Regions from separate parts of the Paenibacillus sp. J22R56 genome, predicted to be linked through region 3. Evidence: riboswitches for the same ligand, from Rfam matches in the RefSeq annotation. Region 3 holds a riboswitch; each other region holds the start of a gene.
What was found. Region 3 has a riboswitch for ZMP and ZTP ahead of AC0YNT_RS15870 (IMP cyclohydrolase). Riboswitches for the same ligand answer to the same signal wherever they lie in the genome.
Positions count from the first base shown of each region.

Region 1: another riboswitch for ZMP and ZTP. It lies ahead of rpiB (ribose 5-phosphate isomerase B); the one in region 3 lies ahead of AC0YNT_RS15870 (IMP cyclohydrolase).
Region 2: another riboswitch for ZMP and ZTP. It lies ahead of AC0YNT_RS17060 (NIPSNAP family protein); the one in region 3 lies ahead of AC0YNT_RS15870 (IMP cyclohydrolase).

Region 1 covers NZ_JBWDNV010000003.1:489,219-493,386, reverse strand. Annotated here, with positions in the region: gene AC0YNT_RS10180 (serine hydroxymethyltransferase) at 178-1,425, opposite strand; gene AC0YNT_RS10175 (TIGR01440 family protein) at 1,456-2,058, opposite strand; gene rpiB (ribose 5-phosphate isomerase B) at 2,090-2,548, opposite strand; ZMP/ZTP riboswitch at 2,680-2,760, opposite strand; gene AC0YNT_RS10165 (low molecular weight protein arginine phosphatase) at 2,847-3,425, opposite strand; gene AC0YNT_RS10160 (manganese efflux pump MntP) at 3,465-3,977, opposite strand; gene AC0YNT_RS10155 (L-threonylcarbamoyladenylate synthase) at 4,093-4,168, opposite strand, start outside.
Region 2 covers NZ_JBWDNV010000006.1:420,472-424,639, forward strand. Annotated here, with positions in the region: gene AC0YNT_RS17050 (hypothetical protein) at 1-1,369, opposite strand, end outside; gene AC0YNT_RS17055 (hypothetical protein) at 1,801-2,115, opposite strand; gene AC0YNT_RS17060 (NIPSNAP family protein) at 2,167-2,493, opposite strand; ZMP/ZTP riboswitch at 2,633-2,713, opposite strand; partial or broken gene AC0YNT_RS17065 (DinB family protein) at 2,935-3,009, opposite strand; gene AC0YNT_RS17070 (hypothetical protein) at 3,145-3,591, opposite strand.
Region 3 covers NZ_JBWDNV010000006.1:174,175-178,342, forward strand. Annotated here, with positions in the region: gene AC0YNT_RS15860 (leucine-rich repeat domain-containing protein) at 1-985, opposite strand, end outside; gene AC0YNT_RS15865 (peptide ABC transporter permease) at 1,072-1,794, opposite strand; gene AC0YNT_RS15870 (IMP cyclohydrolase) at 1,809-2,513, opposite strand; ZMP/ZTP riboswitch at 2,564-2,640, opposite strand; gene AC0YNT_RS15875 (amidase family protein) at 2,683-4,168, opposite strand, start outside.

The DNA.
Region 1 (4,168 bases), on a different contig from region 3:
TGTCACTCCCCAGAAATTACATTTCGTAAATTGTCGAATATTGACGATTCATGTAGAAGCTTAATACCTGCCTCCTATAGGATGCTGCAATCGCAAAGGGTTAATTCACCATAAAAAAAAGACTGCCCTTCAGGTCAAGGATGACCTGAAGGGCAGTCTTTGAAGAAACAAATAAAATTAGTATTTCATGTTCGGGTAAAGCGGGTATTGAGCTGTCAAATCACGAACCATGCCAGTCGCTTTCGCCAGTACGGCTTCGTCATTAGGATTTTTCAGCGTCATCGCGATCACTTCGCCAATGACTTTCATTGCTTTCTCATCCATGCCGCGGGAAGTTGCAGCTGGAGTACCAAGACGGATACCGCTTGTAATGAACGGGCTTGTTGGATCAAATGGAATTGCGTTCTTGTTCGCTGTAATACCGATCGAATCAAGCACATGCTCAGCAGCTTTACCTGTGATGTTAAGGCTGCGAGTATCAACCAGCATCAAGTGGTTGTCAGTACCGCCGGATACGATGTTGATGCCTTCGGAGATCAGCGTCTCGGACAATACTTTTGCGTTATTAATAACTTGTTGTGCATATTCTTTCCATGACGGTTGAAGAACTTCGCCGAATGCAACAGCTTTAGCTGCAATAACATGCATCAATGGGCCGCCTTGCGAACCAGGGAATACCGCTTTATCGATTGCTGCTGCCCAAGGTTGACGACACAGAATCATACCGCCGCGAGGACCACGAAGCGTTTTGTGTGTTGTTGTTGTTACAAAGTGTGCGTGAGGCACTGGGCTTGGGTGCAGACCAGCTGCCACAAGACCTGCGATATGTGCCATATCAACCATGAACAATGCGCCTACGTCTTCAGCGATTTTGCCCATTTTTTCGAAGTCGATTGTACGAGGGTATGCACTCGCGCCAGCTACGATCAGGCGAGGACGGTGTTTGAATGCCGCTTTACGCACTTCCTCATAGTTGATTGTGAAAGTTTCTTCGTCTACGCCATAAGCTACAAAGTTGTACAAAAGACCAGATGCATTAACCGGGCTGCCGTGCGTCAAGTGACCGCCGTGTGCCAGGTTCATACCAAGTACCGTATCGCCAGGCTTCAGAACAGCAAGGTATACCGCCATGTTTGCTTGTGCACCGGAGTGTGGTTGTACGTTCGCATGCTCAGCACCGAAAATTTCTTTTGCACGATCACGTGCGATATCTTCCACAATGTCAACATGCTCGCAGCCGCCGTAGAAGCGTTTGCCTGGGTAGCCTTCTGCATATTTATTCGTCAATACCGAACCCAATGCTTCGATAACCGCTTCGCTAACGATGTTCTCGGATGCGATCAGCTCGATGTTATCGCGTTGGCGTTGCAGTTCAAGGCCCATTGCCTTTAATACTTCAGGATCTTGGTTACGTAAGTTTTCCATTGTCATTGTGAAAAGCCTCCCAAATTAAAATTAATCACATGATCCCGACGTCTGCTCTGACGCCAGGCCGCTCTCTTCCAAAGTGTACACTGCACGGGTTCCGCCAATGAGCTTAGGCCTTGTAAAAGCCATCGTCACATGAGCTGCACCAATCGACCTGATCGAAGGTCTAACTGGCACGGCAACCCGGCGGAGATGCATGCCGATGAAGGTATCACCGATATCGATACCGGCATGTGCTTCCACCGTTTCAACCAGACAAGCTTCCGGCAAGTGCCGGTAAGCATACGCCGCCATCGAACCGCCTGCTTTCGGAACAGGTACCGCTGCAACCTCGTCCAGACCAAATTTGTCTGCAGCCTCACGAGGGAGAACAAGTGCCCGATTCAAATGCTCACAGCATTGAAAAACAGGATAAAATCCAATCTCGCTCCGTACCGCTTCAACTCCCGCATAAATCTGTGCGGCCGTCTCCAGCGTTCCGGATGTGCCGATACGGTGGCCCAGCACTTCACTTGTACTGGTGCCGATAACAAGCAGTTGTCCGGCTTTCAGCCCTCCGGCTGAAACAAGTTCTCGAACAATCGTCTCCACATCACTTGCAATTGAAGCTAATTCCTCGTGATTGCTCATGCTGCACCGCTCCTTCTATATCGTATCGATCTTAAGGATGCACAGTATATTGCTGTTCGATTTGCTTCACTTTCTGAACACGTCCTGCATGACGCTCACCATTCGAAAATGGCGTTTCCAGCCAGATGCGGACAATTTCCTGTGCTAAGCCCGGGCCGATAATGCGTTCGCCCATAGCAAGTACATTCGTATCATTATGCTCGCGAGTTGCCTGCGCCGAGAACATGTCATGCACCAAAGCGCATCGAATACCCGGCACTTTATTAGCCGCAATCGACATGCCAATGCCTGTACCGCAAATAAGAATGCCGCGGTCAGCCTGACCACTTGCTACTTTATCTGCTACCGGCAGTGCATAATCGGGATAATCAACAGATTGATTGCAGTCACAGCCCAAATCTTCAATCTCATGTCCTTGCGATAAAAGGAACGGAACGATTTCATCTTTCAACCGGTAACCCGCATGATCTGCACCAATTGCAATTTTCAACGTAAACCCTCCTGTTATTTTGCAGCGTCGTTAGCAAAATAAGTATCTGTTTGTCGAATCATACGGACTTATTATACCTAAATTCCGTAGAAAAGACGAAAAAAAGAGCATGACATGCTCAATAGCATGCTGCTCTTTGCCCAGGCGACCGGCCGTATGTTCCGATGCTCCACCGTGGTTACCCACTTCCGTCGCCAGTTACATCGGAAACCGTCTTTGTTACCTCCATGATAGCCGATTCATCGTTAGAAATCAATCGCTTAAATGGCTAAATTCAGCCTAATTTCAGCATGGAATTTCATCCCTTTTTGAGCATCCTCAGCAAGGTTTTCAAACTCACTTCAATCTCTGAAGCACAGCTTTCATACATGCTAAGTGTACCGCCAAAAGGATCGGCAATATCAAAGCTTGGAATGCGGCGTTCAAGCTCAAGGAGTCGTGTCCGCTCTGCAGTCGACAGCTGCTGGCCCAGCACCTGCTTCATATGCATCTCAGTAAATAGACGCTCTAACTCCTCAATATCCGCCTGTACATCCGTATCTTGATTGACGTATTCCTTAAGCGTATAGGCTTTATCCACCGCCTCAGGAAACCAATTAATTAGATTTCGTTTATGCCCCGATGTCATGGTCAGAATCAAGTCTGCCCAAGCAACAAGTTCACCGCTAAGCGCCCGTGAAGAACCTTGAGGTTCAACGGCTTTGCCTCGCAGCGTTGTAGCCGCATGAGCCGAGATCGGCAGCCCGTCTATTGTTGACACCCCCGCTGAACGAACCTCAAGCGGAACGCCCTGCTGCTTTGCCATCGCTCTCAGCATAGCTTCTGCCATCGGGGATCGGCATGTATTGCCGGTACAAACAAACAAGATGCGTGTCATGCTGCATTCCCCTTTCTGCGTCGCTAATCTGTCTTATTTTTAAAGTATAAATAACAGTCCAAATATTAATAAAATCGCCCCGCCAAGCGCTTCACCATACCCACCGAGGTTTTGGCTCACCCTGCGCCCAAGCAGGAGGCCACCCACGGACATTAATCCGCCGAAAAAACCAAATAGCAGTACAGTCAGCACGATATCTGCTGCAAACATACCAAGTGTTACGCCAACAGAAAAGGAATCGATACTAACGCTAAACGCGAATAAAAACGTTCCAATCGAGGAACGGTAGTCGATCGAATGAACAGCCTCTCCCCTAAGCGCACTGTAAATCATATGCCCGCCCAAAAGCAGCAGCAACACTCCTGCCGCCATTGTAGCCACGTCGCCAAGCAGACCACTGACGAAATGCCCGGCGTACATCCCTGCCAGCGGCATAATGACATGGAACAGTGCAATGATCGCACTTAGCCGCAGCACATCACGAAGACGAATCCCTTTAAGTCCAATTCCAATCCCTAACGAAAATGCATCCATGCCTAGCGCAACCGCCATTATGAGCAGTGTCGCGAATTGTCCAGCATGTAAAGTTGCATCTGTCACGCTATCGCCCCCATGTCCACATCCATTCTTAACCAAGATATGCGGACAAGGGGACAAACATACTACTCTAAACCTGAACGATTTGATGCCCGGCAGCTTTCGCCAGACGGTTCATAAGAGCAAGTCCAATCCCTTCCTCTGAG
Region 2 (4,168 bases), 250 kb from region 3:
CCGCTTGTTGAGATTTGAATACTGCTCCTGTTCGCACCCAAGTTAAACCTTTGTCTAAACTTGCATAAACCACCGCTTGTTTATTCCATGAGTCAGCTTCCAGTACAACAGTTGTTGGGGTGCTATAGGACACATCAACAGCTTTTCTAACTAAATTTGTTACATTAGAAGTAACATTGAAACTTGCCTTCCCTGTTTCCGTAAAATCCGCTTCGCGAGGTGTCCCTGAATAAGCCTTGCCACTAAAGGTTGCGCTGAAGGTTCCGCCATGACTTGGCATTTTCTTGTTCTTCAAAACAAGCGTAACGTCAACGCCATTGTAGGCGCTAAAATCCGTATTCTTTATGGAAACCGTCTTTCCACCGTCCGTTATTTCCACTTTGGTTCGAAAATCTTCATTCGAATTAATATCTCTAGCCCAGTTTCTTCCCGAATGGTTATAGTCTTTTGCGGCCGCGATAGCCGCATCATTTAATTGCACGAAGCCACGGCCAATTAGATCGAACGTATCCGTTGAGGAAGCTCTTATTCCATCCGGCAAATGAAAGGTTAACGTCCCGTATAAATATTTTCTTTCCGGGGTGGTTCTATGGATTGAGTATTCTAATATTACATCTTGAGTTTCACCTGCTGTATATTGCTGGAGGTTGGCTTTTAATGTGGATAGCTCGATTGTAAACTGCTTCGATGTTCCATCTTCAGCAACTACATTTAGTCTATCCTCATTTTTGATCTGATCAGATAACCTCTTTTCGATACCCGCACGATCTGTCACCGAGTATTGCTGAATCGAATGGTCGGTTGAGTCAATTTCGGCAAGCAATTGTTCCACATCATATTGAGGTATCATATAAATCGTGCTTCTGGCGTTGTCGATGCTTGATAGGTGAATAGCGTTATTCAGCATTCGGAGATCCGTGTTGGAGGAATTGGCCGGTTTAAAGTCATCTTTTTTTAATGAAATTTTAGAATTATTAATTTCCAGCCTGTACGATTTAGCTTTGTTAACGGCTGGTAAATTAGTTATCGCGTAGGCTATTCCATCTGTGCCCTTTAGTACATTCATTTTAGCTTTAGACAAATCCAGTTTATTCTTTCCATCACTTATAGAAATATAAGAAGGAACACTACCGCTTGTCATGTTCAATACGTCTATCGTTGAAGATGTCTTAAACGAAAAGGTATCCGACGCTCTTGTGTTAGACGAAAATCCAAGTGGAGTTATTTTCTTGGACTGTCCGTGATTATCCTGTTTCACTTGTTTCGAGCTGTCGTTAAGCTGCGGATTAGATGCAGCCCAGGCACCGTAAGCCAGACTAAACATCATAGTTAGAGCAATAATTGTGGATATTAGCAATTTTTTTCTCAACTTCACTCTCTCCTCTTTCTGTTTAATTGATTCAGTACTAGCATAGTTCAGTTTTGTTTGATGATTGTTAACTAGTCAATAATTGAGTACAAAGTTGTATTTCGTGATTTAACAGAAAAATTATCCCATTAACATAAAAAAACCGCGATTTACGCGGTCTTGCCGAGATAATTGTCATCCGATAATGATTCACCCTTCAAAAAAAATGACAGCTGATCTTGTGATCGGCTGTCATTTTTCTAGTTCAAAGGTATTAGCTTTTAAGTGTGTCTACGACCCGGTCAACCAAATCACAGGATGGCATCGATGTTCAGTGAAAATAAAGTATTAGACTGACCCAAAAAAAAACGAAACAGCAGCAGCCATGGACGAGAAAATAAAGTCCTAGACTGCTGCTGTTTTATTGAAGTATCGTTCCTCGTCCCTCGGTTTTAAGGGTTTATCTCACATATAATCAAGCGTGAACTTTTCTCCCTCCATAGGAAAGCTGGCAAGAATTCTAGTCGGTATTGTTCAACACGAATAAAGCGCGGAGGACCGAGTTCGTTCTCCATAAGCTCTCTCATTTTCAAAGCAGCTTGAGCTTTACAATGAGGACAAGTCATATATCTTTCAAAGTCTACTGCATTTAAAGGGGAATCAACGTCAACAACTTCAAGTACGTAACTTCCACAATCCGGACATTTGGTTGATAGGTTGGGGTTATTAGCCAATAGCTTTGCTGCATCTATCCATTCCTTCTTCATCCGAAACCTCCTGCATTGTGATGTCTGAACTAACGTTCTCCGTCCCTCGGTTCAATTTCCCAATCTGAAAAATTCAGCTTGATTCATAAAATATTCATCAATTTTTTCGACTATAAGCCCTCCGTTTTCTTCCGAGTTGCGTTTTACTTGAATCCATTCGATGTCTTTCTTAAACTGCTCCCATAGCCTTTGACGCTGCGCCATATCCTTAAATTCCATCACATAATATAGTTTATTTTGGCCTGTTGCATCTATCCAGAAATTCACGACCTTCATTCCCAGTCTAGTGAAAATTCTAAACGTATGCTCCTTAAATCTGTCTTGAATGGCATCCATTCGACCTTCGTAAATCGTATAGATTCGCAACTCGTATAGCATGTTATTTCCTCCCTGAATGAATCTGATTGGTAATCCAGCACCATCTATTTCGACTTTTTAAAAATCAGATCGAGCGCATTCTCTCTGGAATATCATGCTTACCTCCTAAAACACACAGAGGTAAGGGATACCTCTCCCTTACCTCTGCCCAGGCGTACGGCATATGACAATATGTGCTCCCTCGTGTGTCTCCACGTTTACGCCAGTCACACATACCAAATGTTTACTGTAATTATAGTTAGAATATTCACTGAAGTAAAGATGTTAATTTCGTTATCCCTTTACTTCAACAAAGGCTGAATGACTTTTCTTGTTTGAGATTATTATTTGCTATTCATTTTAGACAAAGCTCCAGTCAGCAACCAATCGCTGCTGTTTTTTCAACCCGTCTTATCCTCTCTTCATATCAGTCTATGAACGGGGCGGGAAGGGTGTCATAAACCCGCGCAGCAGTGTGATCGTCGATTGCCGTACTGCCCGGTAGTCTTCGGCCAATTGCGCGGTTGTCCAGCTTCCAACCTCCGTTCAAAATGAATTAAATGTATCTTAGCTTAGATCTTATATATAAACATTTATAGGCATTTAAAAAGACAATTAGATAATACTGTGCAATAAAAAAGCGCCTAATTATAGGCGCATTTTTATAACTTGTTATAACGTAATTGAAATAAGGTCACGATCCAGAACGATGTTACCATCTTGCGGCACGTCCCCAGCTACTCCGAAATGGTTAACAATAACATTTGAAGTAGCTGAAAGGATGACAACTACTTCATAGTGATCGTTGACATCAGCGAGATTTGTATTGAAAAATCTAAGGGAATTGGCTGGTATGGTAACGGTGTTGTTACCAATTCTTACTGGGGAATTGGTATCCCAATTAAAGACCATAACGGTTGCGGTTATCGGTGAAGATCTCCGATTCATGACTTCGGTATGGGCAAATGTTGTACTCGGATTTTTTTTGAGAACACCTGTGCTTCTAACAGTACCCGAAGTGGTGTTTTTCACCCGAACTTGCTTTTGTAACTGAGTGTTCAATTTTTTCTTCATCGCGCTGGTCTTTACTACTCTCTTAGCTGATGTTTTAATTTTCACTATATCATCTCCTATATTGGGGAATAATATAGTATATATAAAATTGATAGATTTGTTTGTGCGGTATTACTAGCAGATAAGCACTTTTAATAGAATTGAAAAACGCACTTTCCATTGTATGAGTGGATTTCAATACACACTAATAGACAGGATGGTCCGAATACGACGGCAGCCATGGACGAGAAATAGTTAATAGCTTAATAACTCGGATATTTATAGGCCACCGCCTCTGTATAGAAGTTCTTGTCCTAAGTTTTTGCATTCCCAACCAAGCTCTGCTTTATAAAAGTTCTGTGATACATGTGGTTCTTCAAAGGGATAAAAGCTTCCCATTTGAATGGTTTGCCAACAAGTAACAGAGTCTCTTGTATTGTAAAGAATCAACCTCTGGTCTATCCTGGACAGGGAATCCAGATATACCGTCAAAATCAACACTTCTATCATCTACCTCCTTCTTTCACCTTACAGAAATTTATTTTGACATATAGAATTGAACTAAAGCTCCCAATTAGCGTAATGAATCATGCCAAATGCCCGAAGCGCGTGGTTTTATCTGAGGTACCTGACTTCTTGAAAT
Region 3 (4,168 bases):
TTCCCTTTAGGAAATCTGGCTTCTTCTTGATCAAGCTCATTCCAATGTCCAAGACTTGCAGGTTCTCCAGCTTCGCTAGTTCAAGCGGCAGCTCATGGATCGACGTGTATTGAATCGTAAGCTGTTCCAGTTGTTCCAGCTGACCAATCTCCGGTGGAATGTGGTTTATGCCGATCTCTTCCTTAGGCTTCGCCTGATAGCCGGGAGTCGGCCGATCCGAGCTTGCACATTGGATGGAAAGCTGTCTCAGGTTCTTCAGCCTGGCTATAGAAGCGGGAATACTCTCCAAATCAGCAGTCAGGATTTTCAAACGTTCAAGTTTGTTTAACTCGAACAATTCTTCAGGTAGACGATAAAGATCCTGTTCAAAAATCTCCAGTTCACGAAGCTCTGTAAGCTCCCGGATTCTCTCAGGCAGCTCTGTTAGTCTATATCCACTGATATACAGCTTATCAGTCTGATGCTTAATGGCATCATCCAGCAGTCGATTTAGATCCTTGTGAGCCTCTATTTTCAAAAAGAGCCCTGTTATTCGATTCATCAAATCAATTGCTTCTTGCTCCGTTACATCTAAACCATACATATCTTCATGCACAACCGAATAGAGGTAATCTCCCCCGCCATCTTTCAAGAAACACAAGTCTTCCGGCAGGTTAGGATAAATCCAATCCGAAAGACGGTTTGCTAATTGCTTGAGCAGGTTCCCGCTTCCTTCACAGCATCTATAGATATAATAAGTTCCCGCAGAATAAAAGGCATGACTGTTATAACTATTTTTTATTCGTATAACTTCATCCATATTTCCGTTTTGGATAACGATTGTTTTCATCAGATACGGCTCCAACGCTTCTAATACCTTTATGTACCTACACTCGGCCATATCAACAGGCATCTTTTCCCCCAGTACAAAACATTCCGAATTACGTATTGCCAAATCAATGATCTGCTCGTAGGCTTCGCCTCTAGGATCTGTATACATTCTCATCTCATTAGTCACCTTTCCTTACAATCCAATACTTTCCATAAATTCCTTTATGAACATTAGACGTAATGGATTGAAAAAAGTTCAACTTATTCTTCCTTTATTAGCTTCCATAATTTCTGTGAGTAGACTAACCAGAGCTTGTACTCCCTAACCTCTTCCTTAAAGTTATATACTTCGTCCATATCTGTGAAATGGCCGATCGTTGTTATAGGTATTTTCAACTCAGCTCTACTCTTTATTAGTCTTGATAAATCAATGAATAAACCATCATTTGTGTTTTCCAATAGTGCTGATGCAACATCCTGAGGGATATCTTTCATTTTTCTTCCCGTTAACTTGCGGAGTTTCGAAGGAATCACATTGGCTAATAGAATCTCGTAATCTTGTAAATCGGTCACATAAAGCTTGTTAAACCAGCCATCATCATGTGCATGATAGGCAAATCTTATTTTGGGTATCCGAGTAAGCGGCCTGGCAAGGTGACTGAAAAACAATAACTCCGCAATGGCATTGCTGCTTAATTTATCTAAATCCTCTTCTTTCGAGAAGTCCACCCAAACAAAATCTCCATAGCGATAAACGTTATCTTCGATCAGTTCATTAATTTCTTCCTTTGTTACATAATCAAATCTGGAATGCTGATTCCAGTTTTCGTTATGAAAATCATGCTTTAGTAAAATAAGATTCTCCGGTCTATTCGTTACCCCATTCATAAATTCATAGAATTCAATCCCATAAGAATAAAAACAATTCGCCTCACGCTGGTTTTTGCTTATATAGATTAAATCTCTAATTTCCTTTTTCTTCATCCGTTATCTCCTACTTATGAAAGCTTATTTCGAAACTCGAATTGAATATCGTGATTCGATACATCAATAAACTTCACCAACAACGAGATTTTATTTTCCTTATTAATACGTTCCCAGTAGTAGTCTGCTATCTCATTAATAAAATCGAATAATGGCACCTCGAAAGGTTCCCCTTCGAATGGTTTTAACACACCATCCTGCTCGCCGTTGTAGGTGTGAATGCAGTGACCAATACCTCTTTTGAAATTACTGTATGAATAACTTTGTCGTAAGCAAACGGTTGGGTCGTTATCCTGTGTTTTTAGTATCGACAAAGCGTACTGTTTAAGTTCTGTGTTAATCACCGCCGAAATTCTTGGAGTAAAATGAGGGGCATCCGGCTCAAACTCTCTGAGCAGTAATGATTGTTCGAAGGTTCGATTATGATGAAGCCCCTCATAGATCGTATCCGTTTGATCACCATTCGAGACAATATGCATGTTCTCCCAATGACGAATAGGGTAATAAATAATGAGTGATGGATCTTCCATTTGTGCAGGATCAAATGCTTGGTTCTTGACGCTGTTTCCTTCTCGTTCGAAGACACGGTTACGACTGTTCACGCTTCTGCCCATAATCCAATACACCTGTACATAATGCGTTCCAGAAGGAGTCATCCCTGCAATAAGCGTCCTGCCGGGATATGGTTTATCAAATAATTCGGTTTGTGCTGTTTTCACTTCGCTTGCTCCTCTCGGGTAAACATAAAGAGGTAAGGGGATAATCCCCTTACCTCTGCCCAGGCGTACGGCCGTAGCTTATATGCTTCCTCATGGATCCCCATGTTCGCCAGTCACATATAAGTTTTAAATTACTTCACATCATACTAAGTACTTCCAGAAAAATCAATCAATTAGTTATCGGATCAGCCGGTGCGTAACGGTATTTACTCGCTTGTTCGTAGGCATAGGCTAATCGGAAAAGAACAGGCTCACTGTAGGCAGTTCCAACGAATGTGATACCTTGAGGTCCTTTGGTTGTGTATCCACCTGCGGCTATGATGCCTGTTTCCGCGTATCCGCCTGGCACGGTAATGGCAGGATACCCTGCGCGTGCAGACAAATCGAGCCCATCCTCATTGCCCAGAAACAACAGTGCATCCAGCTGATATTCCCGTATCGCATGGTCAATGCCTTGTTCCCTTGAAAACTCGTGGTTAAGTCGCAAACTCTCGAAGTACTCCGGTTCAGACAATGTACCACTTGTCCTATTCGAGAAAATCAGTGTGCCTTGACCATATTTCAACGCGATATCGCTATTTGCTTCATTATAGGCGATGAGTTCATCTAAGGTCCGTACAGATGCGCCGGGTCCAGCGTTAGCCAAATAATCATTTAACCCTTTTTTGAACTCGTATTGCATGACATCCCAGTCCCATTTTGCACTTTCGCAAGGCAATGTTACCGGGTCGATCACGATAGCACCTTGTTCCTTGAACAAAACGATCGCCTGCTCTATTATCTCGGCCCTAGCTTTGTCCAGTCCTTGAAAATAGTGACGCGGAACGCCAATTCGCGCACCTTCCAAACCTTTTGCATCCAAGAAAGGGGTATAATCCTTATATGCTATTCGCCTATTATCTTGCATGGCAGCATCCTGTGGATCAACCTCCGTCATGGCTCCGAGCAAAATTGCAGCGTCCCTTACCGACCTTGTCATTGGACCAGCTGAATCTTGACTTTGCGTAATTGGGATAATACCTGTTCGACTGACAAGCCCAATGGTCGGCTTTATACCAACAATGTTGTTTTGTGAGGATGGGTTAATAATTGAACCAGAGGTCTCAGTTCCGATAGAAGCGGCGCACAAATTCGCGGCAACTGCTGCACCTGAGCCAGAACTTGAGCCACCTACGAACAACTCTCCAGGACCGTAAGGATTCAGTGTCAGGCCGCCTCTGGAGCTATACCCTGCCCACATCATATATGACATATAATTGGCCCATTCCGTCATGTTTGCCTTCCCAAGGAACACTGCTCCCGCAGCTCTTAGTTGTGCGGCTACACCCGAATCTTTCGGAGCGAAATGTTCTGCAAGAGCGACTGAACCTGCACTAGTATGCATGCGGTCACCTGTGTCGATATTGTCTTTAAGCAAGATCGGGATGCCATGTAGTGGTCCACGGGGTCCCTGTCCCTCCCGCTCCGCATCTAGCGCCCTTGCTACCTCGATTGCATCCGGGTTAACTTCTAGAACAGCTTTCAGCACCGGATTTAACTGCTCAATGCGGTCCAAATACCAGCGAACGCAAGATTCCGACGATAACGCACCTGTTTCCATAGCTGCTTGCAAAGAAACGATGTCCACTTCTATTAAATTTACATCTATTGTATTG